DNA from 4 places in the Bradyrhizobium brasilense genome. Region 3 is predicted to be linked to each of the others. Evidence: predicted binding sites of a transcription regulator. Region 3 holds the regulator's gene; each other region holds the start of a gene.
What was found. Region 3 encodes LexA, which represses DNA repair genes until DNA is damaged. Its sites were predicted from a motif close to TGTTCNNNNTGTGTTCNG; they were not measured.

Region 1: a site for LexA is predicted at 1,927-1,944, ahead of dinB (DNA polymerase IV). Genes of this name have one in related genera too.
Region 2: a site for LexA is predicted at 2,130-2,147, ahead of QA635_RS10605 (PA0069 family radical SAM protein). Genes of this name have one in related genera too.
Region 4: a site for LexA is predicted at 2,091-2,108, ahead of ruvC (crossover junction endodeoxyribonuclease RuvC). Genes of this name have one in related genera too.

The regions. Positions count from the first base shown of each region.
Region 1 covers NZ_CP121669.1:5,613,447-5,617,255, forward strand. Annotated here, with positions in the region: gene pyk (pyruvate kinase) at 1-212, shown strand, start outside; gene QA635_RS26525 (hypothetical protein) at 294-503, opposite strand; gene dinB (DNA polymerase IV) at 618-1,865, opposite strand; gene QA635_RS26535 (hypothetical protein) at 2,168-2,554, shown strand; gene QA635_RS26540 (hypothetical protein) at 2,793-3,809, shown strand, end outside.
Region 2 covers NZ_CP121669.1:2,297,677-2,301,485, reverse strand. Annotated here, with positions in the region: gene QA635_RS10615 (ribonuclease HII) at 1-278, opposite strand, end outside; gene QA635_RS10610 (VOC family protein) at 373-819, opposite strand; gene QA635_RS10605 (PA0069 family radical SAM protein) at 942-2,108, opposite strand; gene QA635_RS10600 (glycosyltransferase) at 2,273-2,842, shown strand; gene QA635_RS10595 (bifunctional helix-turn-helix transcriptional regulator/GNAT family N-acetyltransferase) at 2,888-3,809, shown strand, end outside.
Region 3 covers NZ_CP121669.1:4,524,773-4,528,581, forward strand. Annotated here, with positions in the region: gene QA635_RS21245 (ComEC/Rec2 family competence protein) at 1-399, shown strand, start outside; gene QA635_RS21250 (hypothetical protein) at 396-623, opposite strand; gene QA635_RS21255 (hypothetical protein) at 769-1,197, opposite strand; gene lexA (transcriptional repressor LexA) at 1,453-2,157, opposite strand; gene QA635_RS21265 (molybdopterin molybdotransferase MoeA) at 2,401-3,612, opposite strand; gene QA635_RS21270 (HAD family hydrolase) at 3,639-3,809, opposite strand, start outside.
Region 4 covers NZ_CP121669.1:8,074,856-8,078,664, forward strand. Annotated here, with positions in the region: gene ruvB (Holliday junction branch migration DNA helicase RuvB) at 1-730, opposite strand, end outside; gene ruvA (Holliday junction branch migration protein RuvA) at 924-1,541, opposite strand; gene ruvC (crossover junction endodeoxyribonuclease RuvC) at 1,538-2,065, opposite strand; gene QA635_RS37335 (YebC/PmpR family DNA-binding transcriptional regulator) at 2,238-2,984, opposite strand; gene QA635_RS37340 (methyl-accepting chemotaxis protein) at 3,198-3,809, shown strand, end outside.

The DNA.
Region 1 (3,809 bases), 1.1 Mb from region 3:
GCGAAGTGTCCCGCCGCCTGTGCCTGCTTTGGGGCGCTCACAGCGTGCTTTCCGACGACGTTCAGAGCTATGAGGAGATGGTCGAGCGCGCAACTACATTCGCGCAAGCAGAGCAGTTTGCATCGAGCCGCGATCTGCTGGTCGTGGTCGCCGGCATTCCCTTTGGACAAGCGGGAACAACCAACAATCTACGGGTCGTATCGCTACCCTGAGAGAACCGTCGGCCCGAGCGATTGCATCATCAGCGCACCGCGCGGCAAGGCGAACGCGACGGTCGCGCGCATCCCGATCGCCTAGGTCAGCATCGAGATGATCGACTGAAGCTGATCGGATGCCGACGTCACGAACCCGTCGAACGAGGTCTGGCCGTGAGCCGCGGCTCGCAGGATGCATTCCGCAACAGCGGCCTTGAGACCGAACACGGATTGATCCGCCGGTACGCTTGCCATGACCGCATCCAACGCATCGCGCATCGTCTGGATCAGTTCGGCGCTGTACTTCATGGCTGTCCCTCCGCAGGCTCAAAATAGGCCGGCCGTACGGGGTCGCCACTCACAAGCGCGCGATTCCAAATTGCCTTTTCTTAATGCAGTGACAGATACGTGAACCGGCGAACGCTAGAGATCTCTCTCGGCAAGCTTGCGAAACGCGTCGGGCACCGAATGAACCGCCTCCAGCGCGGCTGAACCATATCCGATCGCCTCCCAGCCAAAGCGATCGCGGATCCTGTCGATCGCACGGTCCGCCGCCCAGCGGGCCATCCCTGTCGGACTTCCAGGCCGAAGCGCTTCGTCCGCCAGTCCGAGTGGAAGCTCCAGCGCAAGATCCCAATGCTCCTCGAGATGCGACACCGAGATCGCCAGCAGCGAGATGATCTTCTCGCCGGGATGGTCTGCAAGAGCAGCGCGCACCAGATTCTCGGCAAGCCGGGCCAAGACGATGGTCGTGCACACCGGCGCATCGAGCGTCATCGAGCGCGTCACCGACTTCAGGTCGGCGAAGCGGACGCGCACCGTCACGGTTCGTCCAGGCCGCGACTTCGCCCGAAGCCGCGTGGCGACGCGGTCGGCGAGATGAAGCAACGTGGGCCGAATGACTTGCTCGATCGCAGGCTTTCGGCCAAGCGCCGATTGTGCTCCCGCCGATCGTGCGCGCCGGTGTGGCTTGAGCTGTCTCGGATCGCGATTCCAGGCCAGCGCGGCGAGTTTCTCGCCCGCTGCCGGACCGAGCAAGTGCATCAGCGACCGTTCCGACAATTTGGCGAGCTGACCGATCGTCGCGACGCCGATCGCATCCAACCGCGTCCTGGTGACCGGCCCTACTCCCCACATAAACTCAACCGGCAATTCGTGAAGGAAGCTCAGCTCGGCGTCGGGATCAACGACGACAAGTCCATCGGGCTTTGCGACCTGCGAGGCGATCTTCGCCAGATGCTTGGTGCGGGCGACGCCGACCGAGATCGGAAGGCCGAGCTCGCTGCGTACGCGCCACCGGATCGACGCGGCTATTTCGGCAGGCGTTCCGAACAGGTGAGTGCAGCCGGCAACATCCGCAAACGCCTCGTCGATCGAAATTCGCTCGACCAGCGGCGTGAAGTCGCCGATCACCTTGATGGCCGCGTCACCCAACCGCTGGTAATCGCTGAAATGGCCGCCGACGAAAACGAGTTGCGGGCACAGTTGGCGCGCTTCCCGCCCCGACATGCCGCCATGCACCCCGAAGGCCTTGGCCTCATAGGACGCCGCCAGCACAACCCCGCCCCCGACGGCGATCGGCTTGCCGCGCAGCGACGGCTCGAGCAACTGTTCGACCGATGCGTAAAATGCATCCAGGTCCGCATGAAGGATGGTGGCTGCGGCTGCCATCTCGACCCGTTCATCCCTGACCTGACCGAAGCCGCCCGTCTCCGGACGTGGAAATTGACAATAGAACAAAATAGGAACATTATGGAATCGAGTCAATCCAGCACGCGTCGTCACGGCCGCTGGCGCAGCGAACGAGCCAGGTTCGTCAACGCGCGCTGCCACTGCGCGCGCCGCGCGAGGGAGTCTGCCGGCTCTCCTTCAGCCGGCCTCGCCCGCCCATCGCCCCGATCTCGGCCGCGGGAGATCGAAGCGGGAGTTGCTGCGAGGCATCAAACGCGAGGCACGTCGGCGGATCGTCCCAGATGCATGACGGCGGCCTCTGCGATGGACGGCCGCACGCAGCTTGCACGTATTGCCGCACCGGCTCACTCATCAGCCGGCTGACTTTGCCGCGCAGGGCTTTTTCGGGTAGATATTTTGAGATGACCGACCAATCTCATCAGGTGGACTTCCAAGCTGCGGCCCACCTTTACAAATGGCCTTCGCTCAACAACTCGAGGCGAGAGGATCGCGCGCCCTATATGGTCGTCAATGGAACGCTCGACCAATGCATTCGGGATTTCATGGGCAAGCCCGAGAAGACGCGACATCTTTACGAGATCCGGACCAAGTCGCAGCCTCCCCTCGTCCCCGACGTGCTCTCACCCGAGCATGTGATCGAACTCTCCAGGCTTCGCGAGTTTCTCTGAGGCGCGCCGCGAAGGCGATCCCGACGCGTCCCCTTTGCGGGCCGACTTATCCATCTGTCGTAGGTCTGGTGCCGGATTGTTTGCCCCTTGGCGAGCCGGTACACTTGCTTGACTCCCTGACCGACCGACGTCCGTGCCGTCATGATTGATCCGCTTCGACCCCGCTGAGGCTCGCACGTCGCCTGCACGGGAGCGCAACGGTGGCACGGCCGGTTGATGGGGCATCGCGAGGCGCCGCATGAGGTTCAATCTGGCGATCTTGAGTGTGCTGGCCGCAAGGCCCGGACAACGGATCGCGATCGACGAGGTCAGCCGCGAGGTCAAGCGCATGATCGCGGCCGGCGATGAAGCCACGCAGTCGAAGCGGCCGTCCGAGCTTGGCGACGCCGACGTCTTCCAATCGGGATGGGCATCGATCAACGACGCGGGCCTGCAGATCACCGATTCGGGGCTCTCGCTGTGGCGCTCGCTTGAAGCCGCCCGCATCGAACAAGGACCCGATCGACAGGAAACGGAGCGATTGGACGCCGCTGCGGCCGACACGCGCCATTACGTTGCGGACACCGCGATCGACCGCCCGGACGACGTTGATCTCGAGCTCCCCGGCATGACGCGCGAGGACCGCGACGACCGCCAGCCATCCGGCGCGGGCCGTTCGGCTACTGCTCCCGCCATCCCCTCGGCGCACTCTCCGATCGTCCCTGCGCCTGCATTCGGCGCCTTTCAAGAGGCGAACCGCATGGTGGCTGCGCGGCTGTCCGGTCTGGTCAGCTTCCTCGGCACGATCAAGCCGAAATTCGCCACCGCACGGCGACGGCGATCCGCGGAGGATGTCCCGAATCGTCGTGCCGATCGTCGAGGCGGATTGACGGGGCTGGCGGTGGCGTGCCTCAGCCTGATCTCGGTCGTCGCTTGCGTTGCCGCCGCGATTGCACTTGGTCAGCTCTCTTCGCTGAAGTCGGACATTACCGCGTTGCGACGCGAGATCGCGCCGCTGAGGGAACGCCTCGCCAGATTCGAACAGGCCGAAGTCGCAAGACGCGAGGCTGCCCAGCAGCAAGATGCGCAAGACAAGGCCGAGGCGGAAAGGAAGCTGCCTGAAGGCGCAGGCGAGCAGGCCGCGCTCAACCTCTCGCGTGAAGAGATTCAGTTGATAAGGGAGTACATCAAGGCAGCGCCTTCGGCCGGCGCAGCTGTCGCGCCGATCAACGTCGGCGATCCCATCACCGGCGGAATGATTCCGCTGCCTTCATCG
Region 2 (3,809 bases), 2.2 Mb from region 3:
TCGCGGCGCTCGACGGTCAGCCGCTTCGAATCATCGAGGCCCTTGGGTATCCGATTTGGGTCCAGCACCACGGCGGCGGCGACCACCGGACCCGCCAGCGGCCCGCGCCCGGCCTCGTCGCAGCCGGCAACCGGCCAGACACCGCGCTTGATCAGCGCGCGCTCGCGCCGAAAGCTCGGCCGCGTCACCACGATGACGCGCTTGTCCGGCTTGGCCGGCTCGGCCGGTTTCTTCTTCGACGCGGTCTTTGACGTGCTATTGGACTTGTCCCGAATCATGCCGGGATCGTGATCAAGCCCGGCCCGCGGCGCAACCGGGAACCTGGCGCCCTTCCCCGTTATTCAATCCGCCGCTCTAATCGGGGTCGGCGCTCTAATCGGGAATTGACACCCGGCGGTCGTCGCGAACCTCAAAGCCCGGCGCGCGCACCACTTCCCAGGCGTGGCCGTCGGGATCGCCGAAATAACCGCAATAGCCGCCATAGCTGGTCGGCTGCGCGGGTTTCAGCAGCCTGGCGCCTTTCGACAGCGCGAACGCCATCACACGATCGACCTCGGCGTCGTCGTTGCAGTTCCAGGCGATCGCGACGCCGCGGAACGCTGACGGCCGTGGCTGATCCGGCAGCCCGGCATCGGCGGCGAGCAGATGCCACGGGAACAGGCCGAGCACGGTGCCGCCGGTCTCGAAGAAGGCGACCTCCTCGCCGGTCGCGCGCATCTTCCTGGTGAAGCCAAGCGATTCATAAAAGCCGATGCTGGCGCGCATGTCGCTGACGCCGAGCGTGAGGACGGTGAAGCGTGCGGTCGGGGTGTTACTCATGTTTGCACTCACTGTTTGACGTCTTCGTAGCTCGGATGGAGCGAAGCGCAATCCGGGAAATCTTCGGCCACGGGTCGAACAGACCCGGATTTCGCTGCGCTCCATCCGGGCTACGGGTCCGCCTAGAATAGACTGAGTTGCTGCCCGTTACGCTTCGGCTTGGCGAAGTGATCGGTGGTCAGCTTGGTCCGCCTCTTGTTGAGGCCGAGCTTTTCGCAGGCGATCTCGAAGCGGCGACCGATCATCCAGGCCATCGGGCCGGTGCCCTTCATCCTGGTGCCCCATTGCGAGTCGTAGTCGCGGCCGCCACGCATGTCGCGGATCAGCGTGAAGACGTGACGGTACCGGTCGGGATAGTTCGCCATCAGCCATTCGCGGAACAGATCGCGCACCTCGAGCGGCAGGCGCAGCAGCACGTAGCTCGCCTCCCTGGCGCCGGCATGTGCGGCGGCAGGGAGGATGCGCTCGATCTCGGAGTCGTTCAGCGCCGGGATCACAGGTGCGACCATCACCGTGGTCGGGATGCCGGCATCGGCGAGCCGCTTGATCGCCTCGAGCCGCTTCGGCGGGGTCGAGGCGCGCGGCTCCATGGTGCGGGCGAGTTTCGGGTCGAGCGTCGTCACCGAGAGCGCGACCTTGGCGAGATTGCGCTTGGCCATACGTGCCAGGATGTCGATGTCGCGGGTGACCAGCGCTGACTTGGTGACGATGCCGACCGGATGGCCGGCGCGCTCCAGCACCTCGAGGATGCCGCGCATGATCTTCCGGTCGCGCTCGATCGGTTGATAGGGATCGGTGTTGGTGCCGATCGCGATCATCCGCGCCTCGTAGTCCGGAGCCGCCAGCTCCTTCTCGAGCAGCGCGGGTGCGTCCGGCTTGGCGAACAGCTTCGATTCGAAGTCCAGCCCCGGCGACAGGCCGAGATAGGCGTGGGTCGGCCGCGCGAAGCAATAGACGCAGCCATGCTCACAGCCACGATAGGGATTGATCGAACGGTCGAAGCCGATGTCGGGCGAGTCGTTGCGGGTGATCACCTTGCGCGAGGTGTCGAGCGCCACGCTGGTCGCAAATGGCGGCAGGTCCTCGAGGCTCTGCCAGCCGTCGTCGAAGGCAACGCGCGCCTCGGCCTCGTAGCGGCCGCTGGCGTTGGACTGCGCGCCGCGGCCGCGCCGCCGCTCGCGCTCGATCGCGACCGCAAGCTCGGGAAAAGGGGAAGGTGCACCCGCCGGGTTATCGGAGGGCGCCGTTACCGGCGGGTGCTTGAGGGCATGAGAGGATGCTCGGCTCATGCTTTGAAGCTAACACAGCACGAGAACAAATCAAGAACATGAACGGAGAAATTCCACAAAACCTTGCTACAAAATTCTGCAGGCGAACAGGCTGCTTTGAATATGACAAGGTGATAACACGGCCGGAGTTTCTCCACCGTTTGAGCCATCGAAGCCTCAAAATCATGCTGAGCGTGATCATTCCAACCGACGGCGTCGAGCGCACCGCGGTCGCAACATTGGCGGCGCTGGTGCCGGGCGCGGCCGCGGGCGTCATCCGCGAAGTGCTGCTGGTCGACCGCGGCAACAGCGATGTGATGGAGCGCGTCGCCGACGTCGCCGGCTGCCGCTTCCTGCGCTTCGAGGGCACGCGCGCCGCCGCGCTTGCGGCAGGCGCGCGGCAGGCGCGGTCGCCCTGGCTGATGTTCCTGCATCCGGGCGCGGTGCTCGATGCCGGCTGGATCGAGGAAACCACCCAGTTCATCCAGATGGTGGCGGCGAGCGGCAAGGACCGCGCCGGCATCTTCCGCTACGCCCGCGCACCCTACACCGATCCGGGCCTGCGCGACGGCCTCAAATTCGTTGCCCGGATGATCACCGGGCCCTCGGCCGAACAGGGCCTTTTGATCGCGCGCGAGCATTACGAGCGGATCGGCGGCTACCGGCCCGACGCCCGCCGCTCCGAGGCGCGCCTGCTGCGCCGGCTCGGCCGTTCCTCCCGCACCATGCTGCGCAGCCGGATCATGGTGGCCTGATTAAAGCGCTTGCGGATTATTTGATTCCGTCAAATAATATATTTGATGAAATCAAATTCCTATGACACCACGCTCGAGAGCCAGGTCGCCGCGATCCGCGGCTTCAGCCGGTTCTATACCCGCAAGCTCGGCATCATCGAGCCGAAGCTGCTGCACTCGACATTCACGCTGCAGGAAGCGCGGATCATCTACGAGCTCGCGCACCGCGAAAATTGCACCGCAACCGACCTGGTGCGCGATCTCGACCTCGATGCCGGCTTCGTCAGCCGCACGCTGGCGGCGCTGCAAAGGCGCCAGATCGTGACGCGCAAGCCGTCGAAGGCCGACAAACGCGTCAACGAGGTGGCCCTCACCGCCAAGGGCCGCACCGCAGCCGCCGACCTCGACCGCCGCTCGCGCAGCGAGGTCGAGGCGCTATTGAAGCAGATAGACGGCGACCGTCGCGCCGCGGTGGTGCGCGCCATGGGCACGATCGAGCAATCGCTGGAGCCACCGGCCGAGAAGCCGGTCGGCTTCCTGCTGCGCAGCCATCGCGTCGGCGACATGGGCTGGGTCGTCTCGCGGCAGGGACAAGCCTACGCGGAGGAATATGGCTGGGACATCAGCTACGAGGCGTTGGTGGCCGAGATCTGCGCGCAGTTTCTGCGATCGTTCGATCCGGCCCGGGAGCATTGCTGGATCGCTGAGGTCGACGGCGAGCCGGTCGGCTCGGTCTTCCTGGTCGACGGCGGCGACGGGGTCGCCAAGCTGCGGCTGCTGCTGGTGGAAGAAAAGGCGCGCGGGCTCGGCGTCGGCCGCGCCCTGGTGGAGCAATGCATCCGCGCCGCGCGCGAGAAGGGCTACACGAAGATGACGCTGTGGACCCAGAGCATCCTGGTCGCCGCGCGCGGCATCTACGCCCGCGCCGGCTTCCAGCGGGTCAAGGAAGAGAAGCATCACAGTTTTGGCGTCGACCTGGTCGGCGAGA
Region 3 (3,809 bases):
ACCGATGCGTCGCTCGGCGAGGGCGTCTCCTGCGATGCCGGCGGCTGCGTGACCCAGGGACCCGGCGGCGCCTTCGTCGCGCTGGCGACCCGGCCGGAGGCCCTGGTGGACGACTGCGAGCGCGCAGGCCTGATCGTGACGACGCGGCCGGCGCCGCAGGGCTGCGCGGCATCGGTGATCGATGCCGAGCGGCTGCGCCGCCACGGCGCGCTGGTGCTGCGACGGAGCAGGGACGGCTACGCCGTCGATGCAGTCAAGCCCGGCGGGATCGACCGGCCGTGGTCGCCGGCGGTTCCCGGCGACGGCGAGAGCGAGACGACGCTGCGCGCGCCTGCCGCCGCGCCGCGGCCCGCGGTGGATGCGACGCCGGCCGAGACCGATCTGCAGGGCGATGATTAGCCGTGGTCCGGCGAGGGCGCGCTCGGCAGCTCGAACAGGCCGAGATGGTATTCGTCGGAATCGGGGCCGGCGTCGGGCTTCTTGACGAGAGTGAAGGAAGCCTCGGGAAATTGCTCCCAGACTTTCAGGTCGTCGGCCGTTACCGTCAGCCAACCGAACCGGAACATGTAGCGGCCCGGTTCCGTGACGCGTCCAGCCTTTTGCCATGTGACCTTATCGACCACCGCGCACGTCCTCCGTGCCCGATGATGCGCCAAGGTGCCGGCCGACGCAAATCTCCTTCTGCGCCCCGGAAGCGGGAGTCCGGGGTCGCCCGAAATTGCTTAGGTCATCCGCCGCCGAATAGCTCATTCCGCGGCGACGATGCGCTCAACCCAAAAACAGCGTTGCGAATGCGGAGGGCCGCCGCTCCACAACCTTCGGCTTCTGCTCGACCGGCGGATGCAGCGCCGGCAATTGCAGCACGCTAACGCGCTGTCCCTCGACCAGCTGGGTCACCAGCACATGGCTGCCGTCGGGGAATTCGACCGCGTCATGATGCCGATCAGGCACGTCGGGCTCGACTTCGTTGAACACGCCGACGCGATAGTTCAGCGTCTTGGTCCAGATCCAGCGGCTGTCGTAGCGAACGTTCTCGGCGAAAGCGAGCTCGGTGCCCGGCAGCATGCAGACCGCGACAGTGGGGTCATTCTCCGAAGCAAAGCCGCGGGTCGACGTGCCGCGGAACGTCGTCGTGATCAGCGTCTCTCCGACAATGGCGGGGCGCGATGCCACGGCGTGCAGACTATAGTCACACATCGGATGGCTCCTCATTTCGAGGTAGCGACCCGTGCCTCTCCTTGAGGCATTAGGGCCTCTACCAGAGTGGACGATAGCGAACGAGCGTCTGCTCGTTTCTGGGCGATTGTACGACTGGTCCGAGATCGCTCCGATCACAAACACGCGACGCTGCGGAGAGGTATCGGAGCGCATCGGGCAAGCCGTACGCTACACTATCATGCAAGGAACGATCCGACGTGTTGCTCGTTCCCGGCCGCCGCAAGTATTTGCAATTCAGTATTTGCGATAAAGGCCGATCAGCTTGCCCTGGATGCGGACCCGGTTCGGCGGCAGGATGCGCACTTCATAGGCGGTGTTGGCCGGCTCGAGCGCGATCGATGCGCCGCGGCGGCGGAAGCGCTTCAGGGTGGCTTCCTCCTCGTCGATCAGCGCCACCACGATGTCGCCGGTATTGGCGACGTCGTTGCGCTGGATCAGCGCCATGTCGCCGTCGAGGATGCCGGCATCGACCATCGAGTCGCCGCGCACCTCGAGCGCGTAGTGCTCGCCGGCGCCGAGCATGTCGGGCGGCACGCTGATGGTGTGGCTGCGGGTCTGCAGCGCCTCGATCGGCGTACCGGCGGCGATCCGGCCCATCACGGGGACCGCGACCGGACGGTTGCCGTCGTCCTCGGCAATCGGCGGCGTGCTGGCGCGCCGGCCGAGGGTGCCTTCGATGACGCTGGGCGTGAAGCCGCGGCGACCGTTGCCGCCGCCGGCCGAGAGTTCGGGCAGCTTGATGACCTCGATGGCGCGGGCGCGGTTCGGCAGGCGGCGGATGAAGCCGCGCTCCTCCAGCGCAGTGATCAGGCGGTGGATACCGGACTTCGAGCGCAGGTCGAGCGCATCCTTCATCTCGTCGAAGGAGGGCGGTACGCCGGCCTCTTTCAGACGTTCATTGATGAAACGCAGTAGTTCGTACTGTTTGCGCGTGAGCATCTCGAGTATTCCCCCGGTTGATAGCGTCGTTCGATTCCGAGACTCTTCTGGTGGGGCCTGCAGGCCGGGCCTGACCTCAGGAGCATGTGCTCAATGCACCTGCTTCCACGCGGCTTCCCGAATGTAGGCACCAGTACTCGAAACAAATCATGAACGGACACTATATGTTCGATATGTGTTCCGCAACCACTTAATTTCCGGTGAACGTGTCGGGCAACGCACAATCGGCGGGGCGCGAAAACCCTATTCGGGCAGTGTCAGGATCTCGCATTCGCTGCCTTTGACGGCCGCCGCCGCGAACGGCGGGCGCACGAGAAGTGCCCGTGCCGCAGCGAGATTCCCGAGCAGCGACGAGTCCTGCTGCGTCACCGGTGTTGCGATCAGCGTGCCGTCCTCGCGCGCTTCGAGGCGCGCACGCAGATAGTCCTCGCGCTGGTCGTTGGCGGCGAGGTCGCGGCCGAGCAGGGCGCTAGCACGGCGATGATGAATCACTTTCCGGCCGCTCAGCGCCCGAATCAACGGCACCAGGAACAGGAAGGCGCAGACATAGGACGACACCGGATTGCCGGGCAGGCCGATCACCCGCATCGCGCCGAGCCGGCCATGCATCATCGGCTTGCCGGGCCGCATCGCAATCCGCCAGAACGTCATGTCGACGCCCTCGGCTTCCAGCGACCGCTTGACGAGATCGTGGTCGCCGACCGAGGCGCCGCCTGTCGTGATCAGGACATCGGCACCGGCCTCGCGCGCCCGGCGGATGCCCGCCGTGGTCGCCTCCACCGTGTCGGCGGCAACGCCGAGGTCGACGGTCTCGGCGCCCTCGGCGTGCGCCAGCGCCCGCAGCGCGTAGCCGTTGGAATAGACGATCTGGCCGGGGCCGGGCTGCGAGCCCGGCATCACCAGCTCGTCGCCGGTCGCCAGCACCGCGACCTTCGGGCGGCGGCGCACCGCAAGTTCCGGATAGTTCATGGCGGCCGCCAGCGACAGCGCGCGGTCGGACAGGCGGCTGCCGCCGGCGAGCAGCACCTCGCCCGCACGGAAGTCGACCCCGGCCTGGCGGATGTGCCGCCCGACGCTGGCGGCCTCCGAGATCGTGATGTGGTCGCCGTCGACGGCGGTGTCTTCCTGGATGATCACGGCGTCGGCGCCATTGGGGATCACGCCGCCGGTGAAGATCCGCACCGCCTCGCCGGCGCCGACCGTCCGCTCGAACGGCCGGCCGGCGGCGACTTCGCCGATCACCTTGAGCCGGGCCTTTAGATCAGCCGCATCGGCGGCGCGCACCGCATAGCCGTCCATCGCCGACATCGGCTGCGGCGGCTGGGTGCGGAGCGCCGCGAGGTCGTGCGCAAGCGTGCGGTGGTAGGCGGCATCGAGCGCGATCATCTCCTCCGGCAGCGGTTCGGCGCCGGCGAGGACGGCGGACAGGGCATCGGCAACCGGCATCAGGGCCACGCTCAGAGCTCCTCAATTCCTAATGTTCAAATTCCAAGTGCGGTCAAAGCCCTTGCCACGTCATCCGTCGACGTCACGTGGATAGCATGAAGGCCGCGCGCCCGCGCACCTTCGATATTGGCGGCCAGGTCGTCGAAGAACAGGATCCGCGACGCCGGCACGCCGATGGCTTTTACCACATGATCATAGGCCTCGGC
Region 4 (3,809 bases), 3.6 Mb from region 3:
CGCGGTCGACGGAATCGGCGTCCGCTGCGGAGGCAAAGTCGCGCACCCGGCGCAGCAGGCGGCCGGCGATGCGCGGCGTGCCGCGGGCGCGGCGCGCGATCTCATTTGCGCCATCAGGACTCATGCCAATATTGAGCACGCGGGCGCCGCGGGTGACGATCTTCTCGAGCTCTTCCTCGGTGTAGAAATTGAGCCGGATCGGAATGCCGAAGCGGTCGCGCAAGGGATTGGTGAGCAGCCCCGCACGGGTCGTCGCGCCGACCAGTGTGAATTTCGACAATTCGATTTTCACCGAACGCGCCGCGGGACCTTCGCCGATGATCAGGTCGAGCTGAAAGTCCTCCATCGCGGGATAGAGCACCTCCTCGACTGCCGGGCTGAGGCGATGGATCTCGTCGATGAACAGCACGTCGCGCTCTTCGAGATTGGTGAGCAGCGCCGCGAGATCGCCGGCCTTCGCAATGACAGGGCCGGAGGTGGCACGAAAGCCGACGCCGAGCTCGCGCGCGACGATCTGCGCCAGCGTGGTCTTGCCGAGGCCGGGGGGACCGACGAACAGCACGTGATCGAGCGCCTCGCCGCGCTTCTTCGCAGCCTCGATGAAGATCGAGAGATTCTTGCGCGCCTGGGCCTGGCCGACGAACTCCGTCAGCGACTGCGGCCGCAGCGCGGTGTCACCAACATCGTCGGAGCGGCGTTCGGGCGAGACCATGCGCGAGGGCGTATTCATGATACGAGACTAACATGAGATTGTTCTCCCTCTCCGCGCTCTTGCGGGGAGAGGGTTGGGGTGAGGGGCTCCTTCCGCGAGCGCACTGTGTGTCGAGACCTGTACCCCCTCACCCGGATCGCATCTGCGATGCGATCCGACCTCTCCCCGCAAGCGGGGCGAGGTGAAGGACAGAGGCGCTCCAATCCACTGATCACTTCGACAGTTCCTTCAACCCCAGCCGGATCAGCTGCGCGGTCTCGGCCTTCTCACCGGCGCTGCGCGAGGCGGCGGCGATGGCGGCGGCGGCCTGCGGCTGGCCGTAGCCGAGATTGACCAGCGCCGAAATCGCGTCGGTGACCGGACGCGGCGCGCGGTTGTTGTCGATCGCGCCTGACAGTTGCACCACCGCGGGATCAACATCGGCAAAGCCCGGCGCCTTGTCCTTTAATTCGCTGACGATGCGCTCGGCGACCTTGGGCCCGACCCCCGGCGTCCGCGCCACCGCCGCCTTGTCGCGCAGCGCGATGGCATTGGCGAGATCGGTCGGCGGCAGCGTGCCGAGCACCGCGAGCGCGACCTTGGCGCCGACCCCCTGCACGGTCTGCAGCAGGCGAAACCATTCGCGCTCGTGATCGCTGCGGAAGCCGAACAGTTTGATCTGGTCCTCGCGGACATAGGTCTCGATCGAGAGCACGGCGGCACCGCCCGGCGACGGCAACGCCTGCAACGTGCGGCTCGCGCAGTGCACCTGATAGCCGACGCCGCCGACGTCGAGGATCACGTAATCCTCGCCATAGGAATCGATCAGGCCCTTCAGCTTGCCGATCATAGGTTCGCCACCCTGAGCCGCAGCGCGGTGCTCTGGCGATGATGGGCGTGGGTGATCGCGACCGCGAGCGCGTCCGCGGCATCGGCGGACGGCGGCTCGGCCTTCGGCAGCAGGATCTTCAGCATCACCTGGATCTGGTTCTTCTCGGCATGTCCGGCGCCGACCACGGTCTTCTTGACCTGGTTGGGCGCGTATTCGGCGACCGAGATACCGAACATTGCTGGCGCCAGCATGGCGACGCCGCGCGCCTGGCCGAGCTTCAGCGTAGCCACGCCGTCCTTGTTGACGAAGGTCTGCTCGACCGCCGCCTCCACCGGTCGGTGGTCGGCGAGCACGGCGGCGAGCCCCTCATGGATCGCGAGCAGCCGGTTCGCCAGCGGCAGATCGTCCGGCGGTTCGACCGAACCGCAGGCGATATAGACGAGACGATTGCCTTCGGTCTCGATCACCCCCCAGCCGGTGCGGCGGAGACCCGGATCGATACCGATGATGCGGACGGGAGAGCGAATCGGCTGGGATGTCATGGGCTAGTGATACCGCCTGCGCCGGGAGAACGAAACACAAACGGAGCCTCATACCCGGGGAAAGCACAACACCCGCAATCGTCATGCGCGGGCTTGACCCGCGCATCCATCGATCAGAGAAGCCTTTGCTTTCGATGGATTGCCGGGTCAAGCCCGGCAATGACAAAGCAAACTACCCGCCCATCTTCGCGATCAGAGCGTCGGACACCTCGAAATTGGCGAACACGTTCTGGACGTCGTCGTGCTCGTTGAGCAGGTCCATCAGCTTCAGCAGCTTTTCGCCGGTCTCGTCGTCGACCGCGACGGTGTTCTGCGGTTTCCAGGTCAGCGCCGCCTTACGCGGCTCGCCGAACTTCGCTTCCAGCGCTTTTGCGACTTCGCGGAAGGTGTCCTGCGAGGCGTAGACCTCGTGGCCGCCCACGCTGGAGACCACGTCGTCGGCACCGGCCTCGATCGCGGCGTCCAGCATGGCGTCGTCGGAGGCGACCTTGGCGTCGTATTCGATGATGCCGGTGCGGTCGAACATGAAGGCGACCGAGCCGGTTTCGCCGAGATTGCCGCCCGACTTGGTGAAGAAGGAGCGGATATCGGAAGCGGCGCGGTTGCGGTTGTCGGTCAGCGCCTCGACGATGACGGCGACGCCGCCGGGGCCATAGCCCTCGTAGCGGATCTCGTCATAATTCTCGCCCTCATTGCCCGCGGCCTTCTTGATGGCGCGGTCGATATTGTCCTTGGGCATGTTCTCGGCGCGGGCCGCGACCACGGCGGCGCGCAGCCGCGGATTCATCGCCGGGTCCGGGGTGCCGAGCTTGGCCGCCACGGTGATTTCGCGGGCCAGCTTGCCGAAAAGCTTCGACTTCTGGGCATCCTGCCGGCCCTTGCGGTGCATGATGTTCTTGAATTGGGAATGGCCGGCCATGCGACGTCTCTTCGGAGCTTAGGGTCTGAACAGGGATGGAAAACGCGGCCTTATAGGCCCCTCACGGTCAAAATCAAAGGATCGGCGGGGCCCTCCGGCGGAGGAATACTACCGCAAGCCGGAATATGAGGCACTTGTTAACCATGACTTCATGCCCGGGTGCGAGGATCGCCCCGTCCCGCCGCAACTTTCCACAGCCCCCAAAGAGCCCACATGGCGTTCGGTTTGTTTCGAAAGCAAGTGCCGGAGCCGGCTGCGCCGGCCGTCGCGCCGCAGGTTCCAACCGCGGCCGCAGCCCCTGAGGTCTCGGCCGAGACTGATTCGGCCAAGGATTCGTCCAAGGAGATCCTGGAATTGCTGGAACTCGAGCTCGGCGCGATGATCCGCCAGCTCGAGCGCGCCGCGAGCTCGGTCGCCGACGGCGCCGAGGCGACGGCAGCCAAGCTCGCGACCATCCGCGCCCGCACCGACGCGCTGACCGGCCGCAGCAGCGATGCACAGAGCACCGCGACGACGTTCTCGCAAGCCGCCGACCGCTTCACCCACTCCGCCGAGGGCATCGGGGCACAGGTGCGCAGCGCGAGCCAGCTCGCCGACGACGCCGCGGCCGCGGCGCGCGAGGCCACCGCCAATGTCGATCGCCTGCGCGAATCCTCGGCCGCGATCGGCAACGTCGTCAATCTGATCGCACAGATCGCGCGGCAGACCACGCTGCTCGCGCTGAACTCGACGATCGAGGCGGCGCGCGCCGGTGCCGCCGGCAAGGGCTTTGCGGTGGTCGCAACCGAGGTCAAGGCGCTGGCGGTGCAGACCCAGAGCGCGACC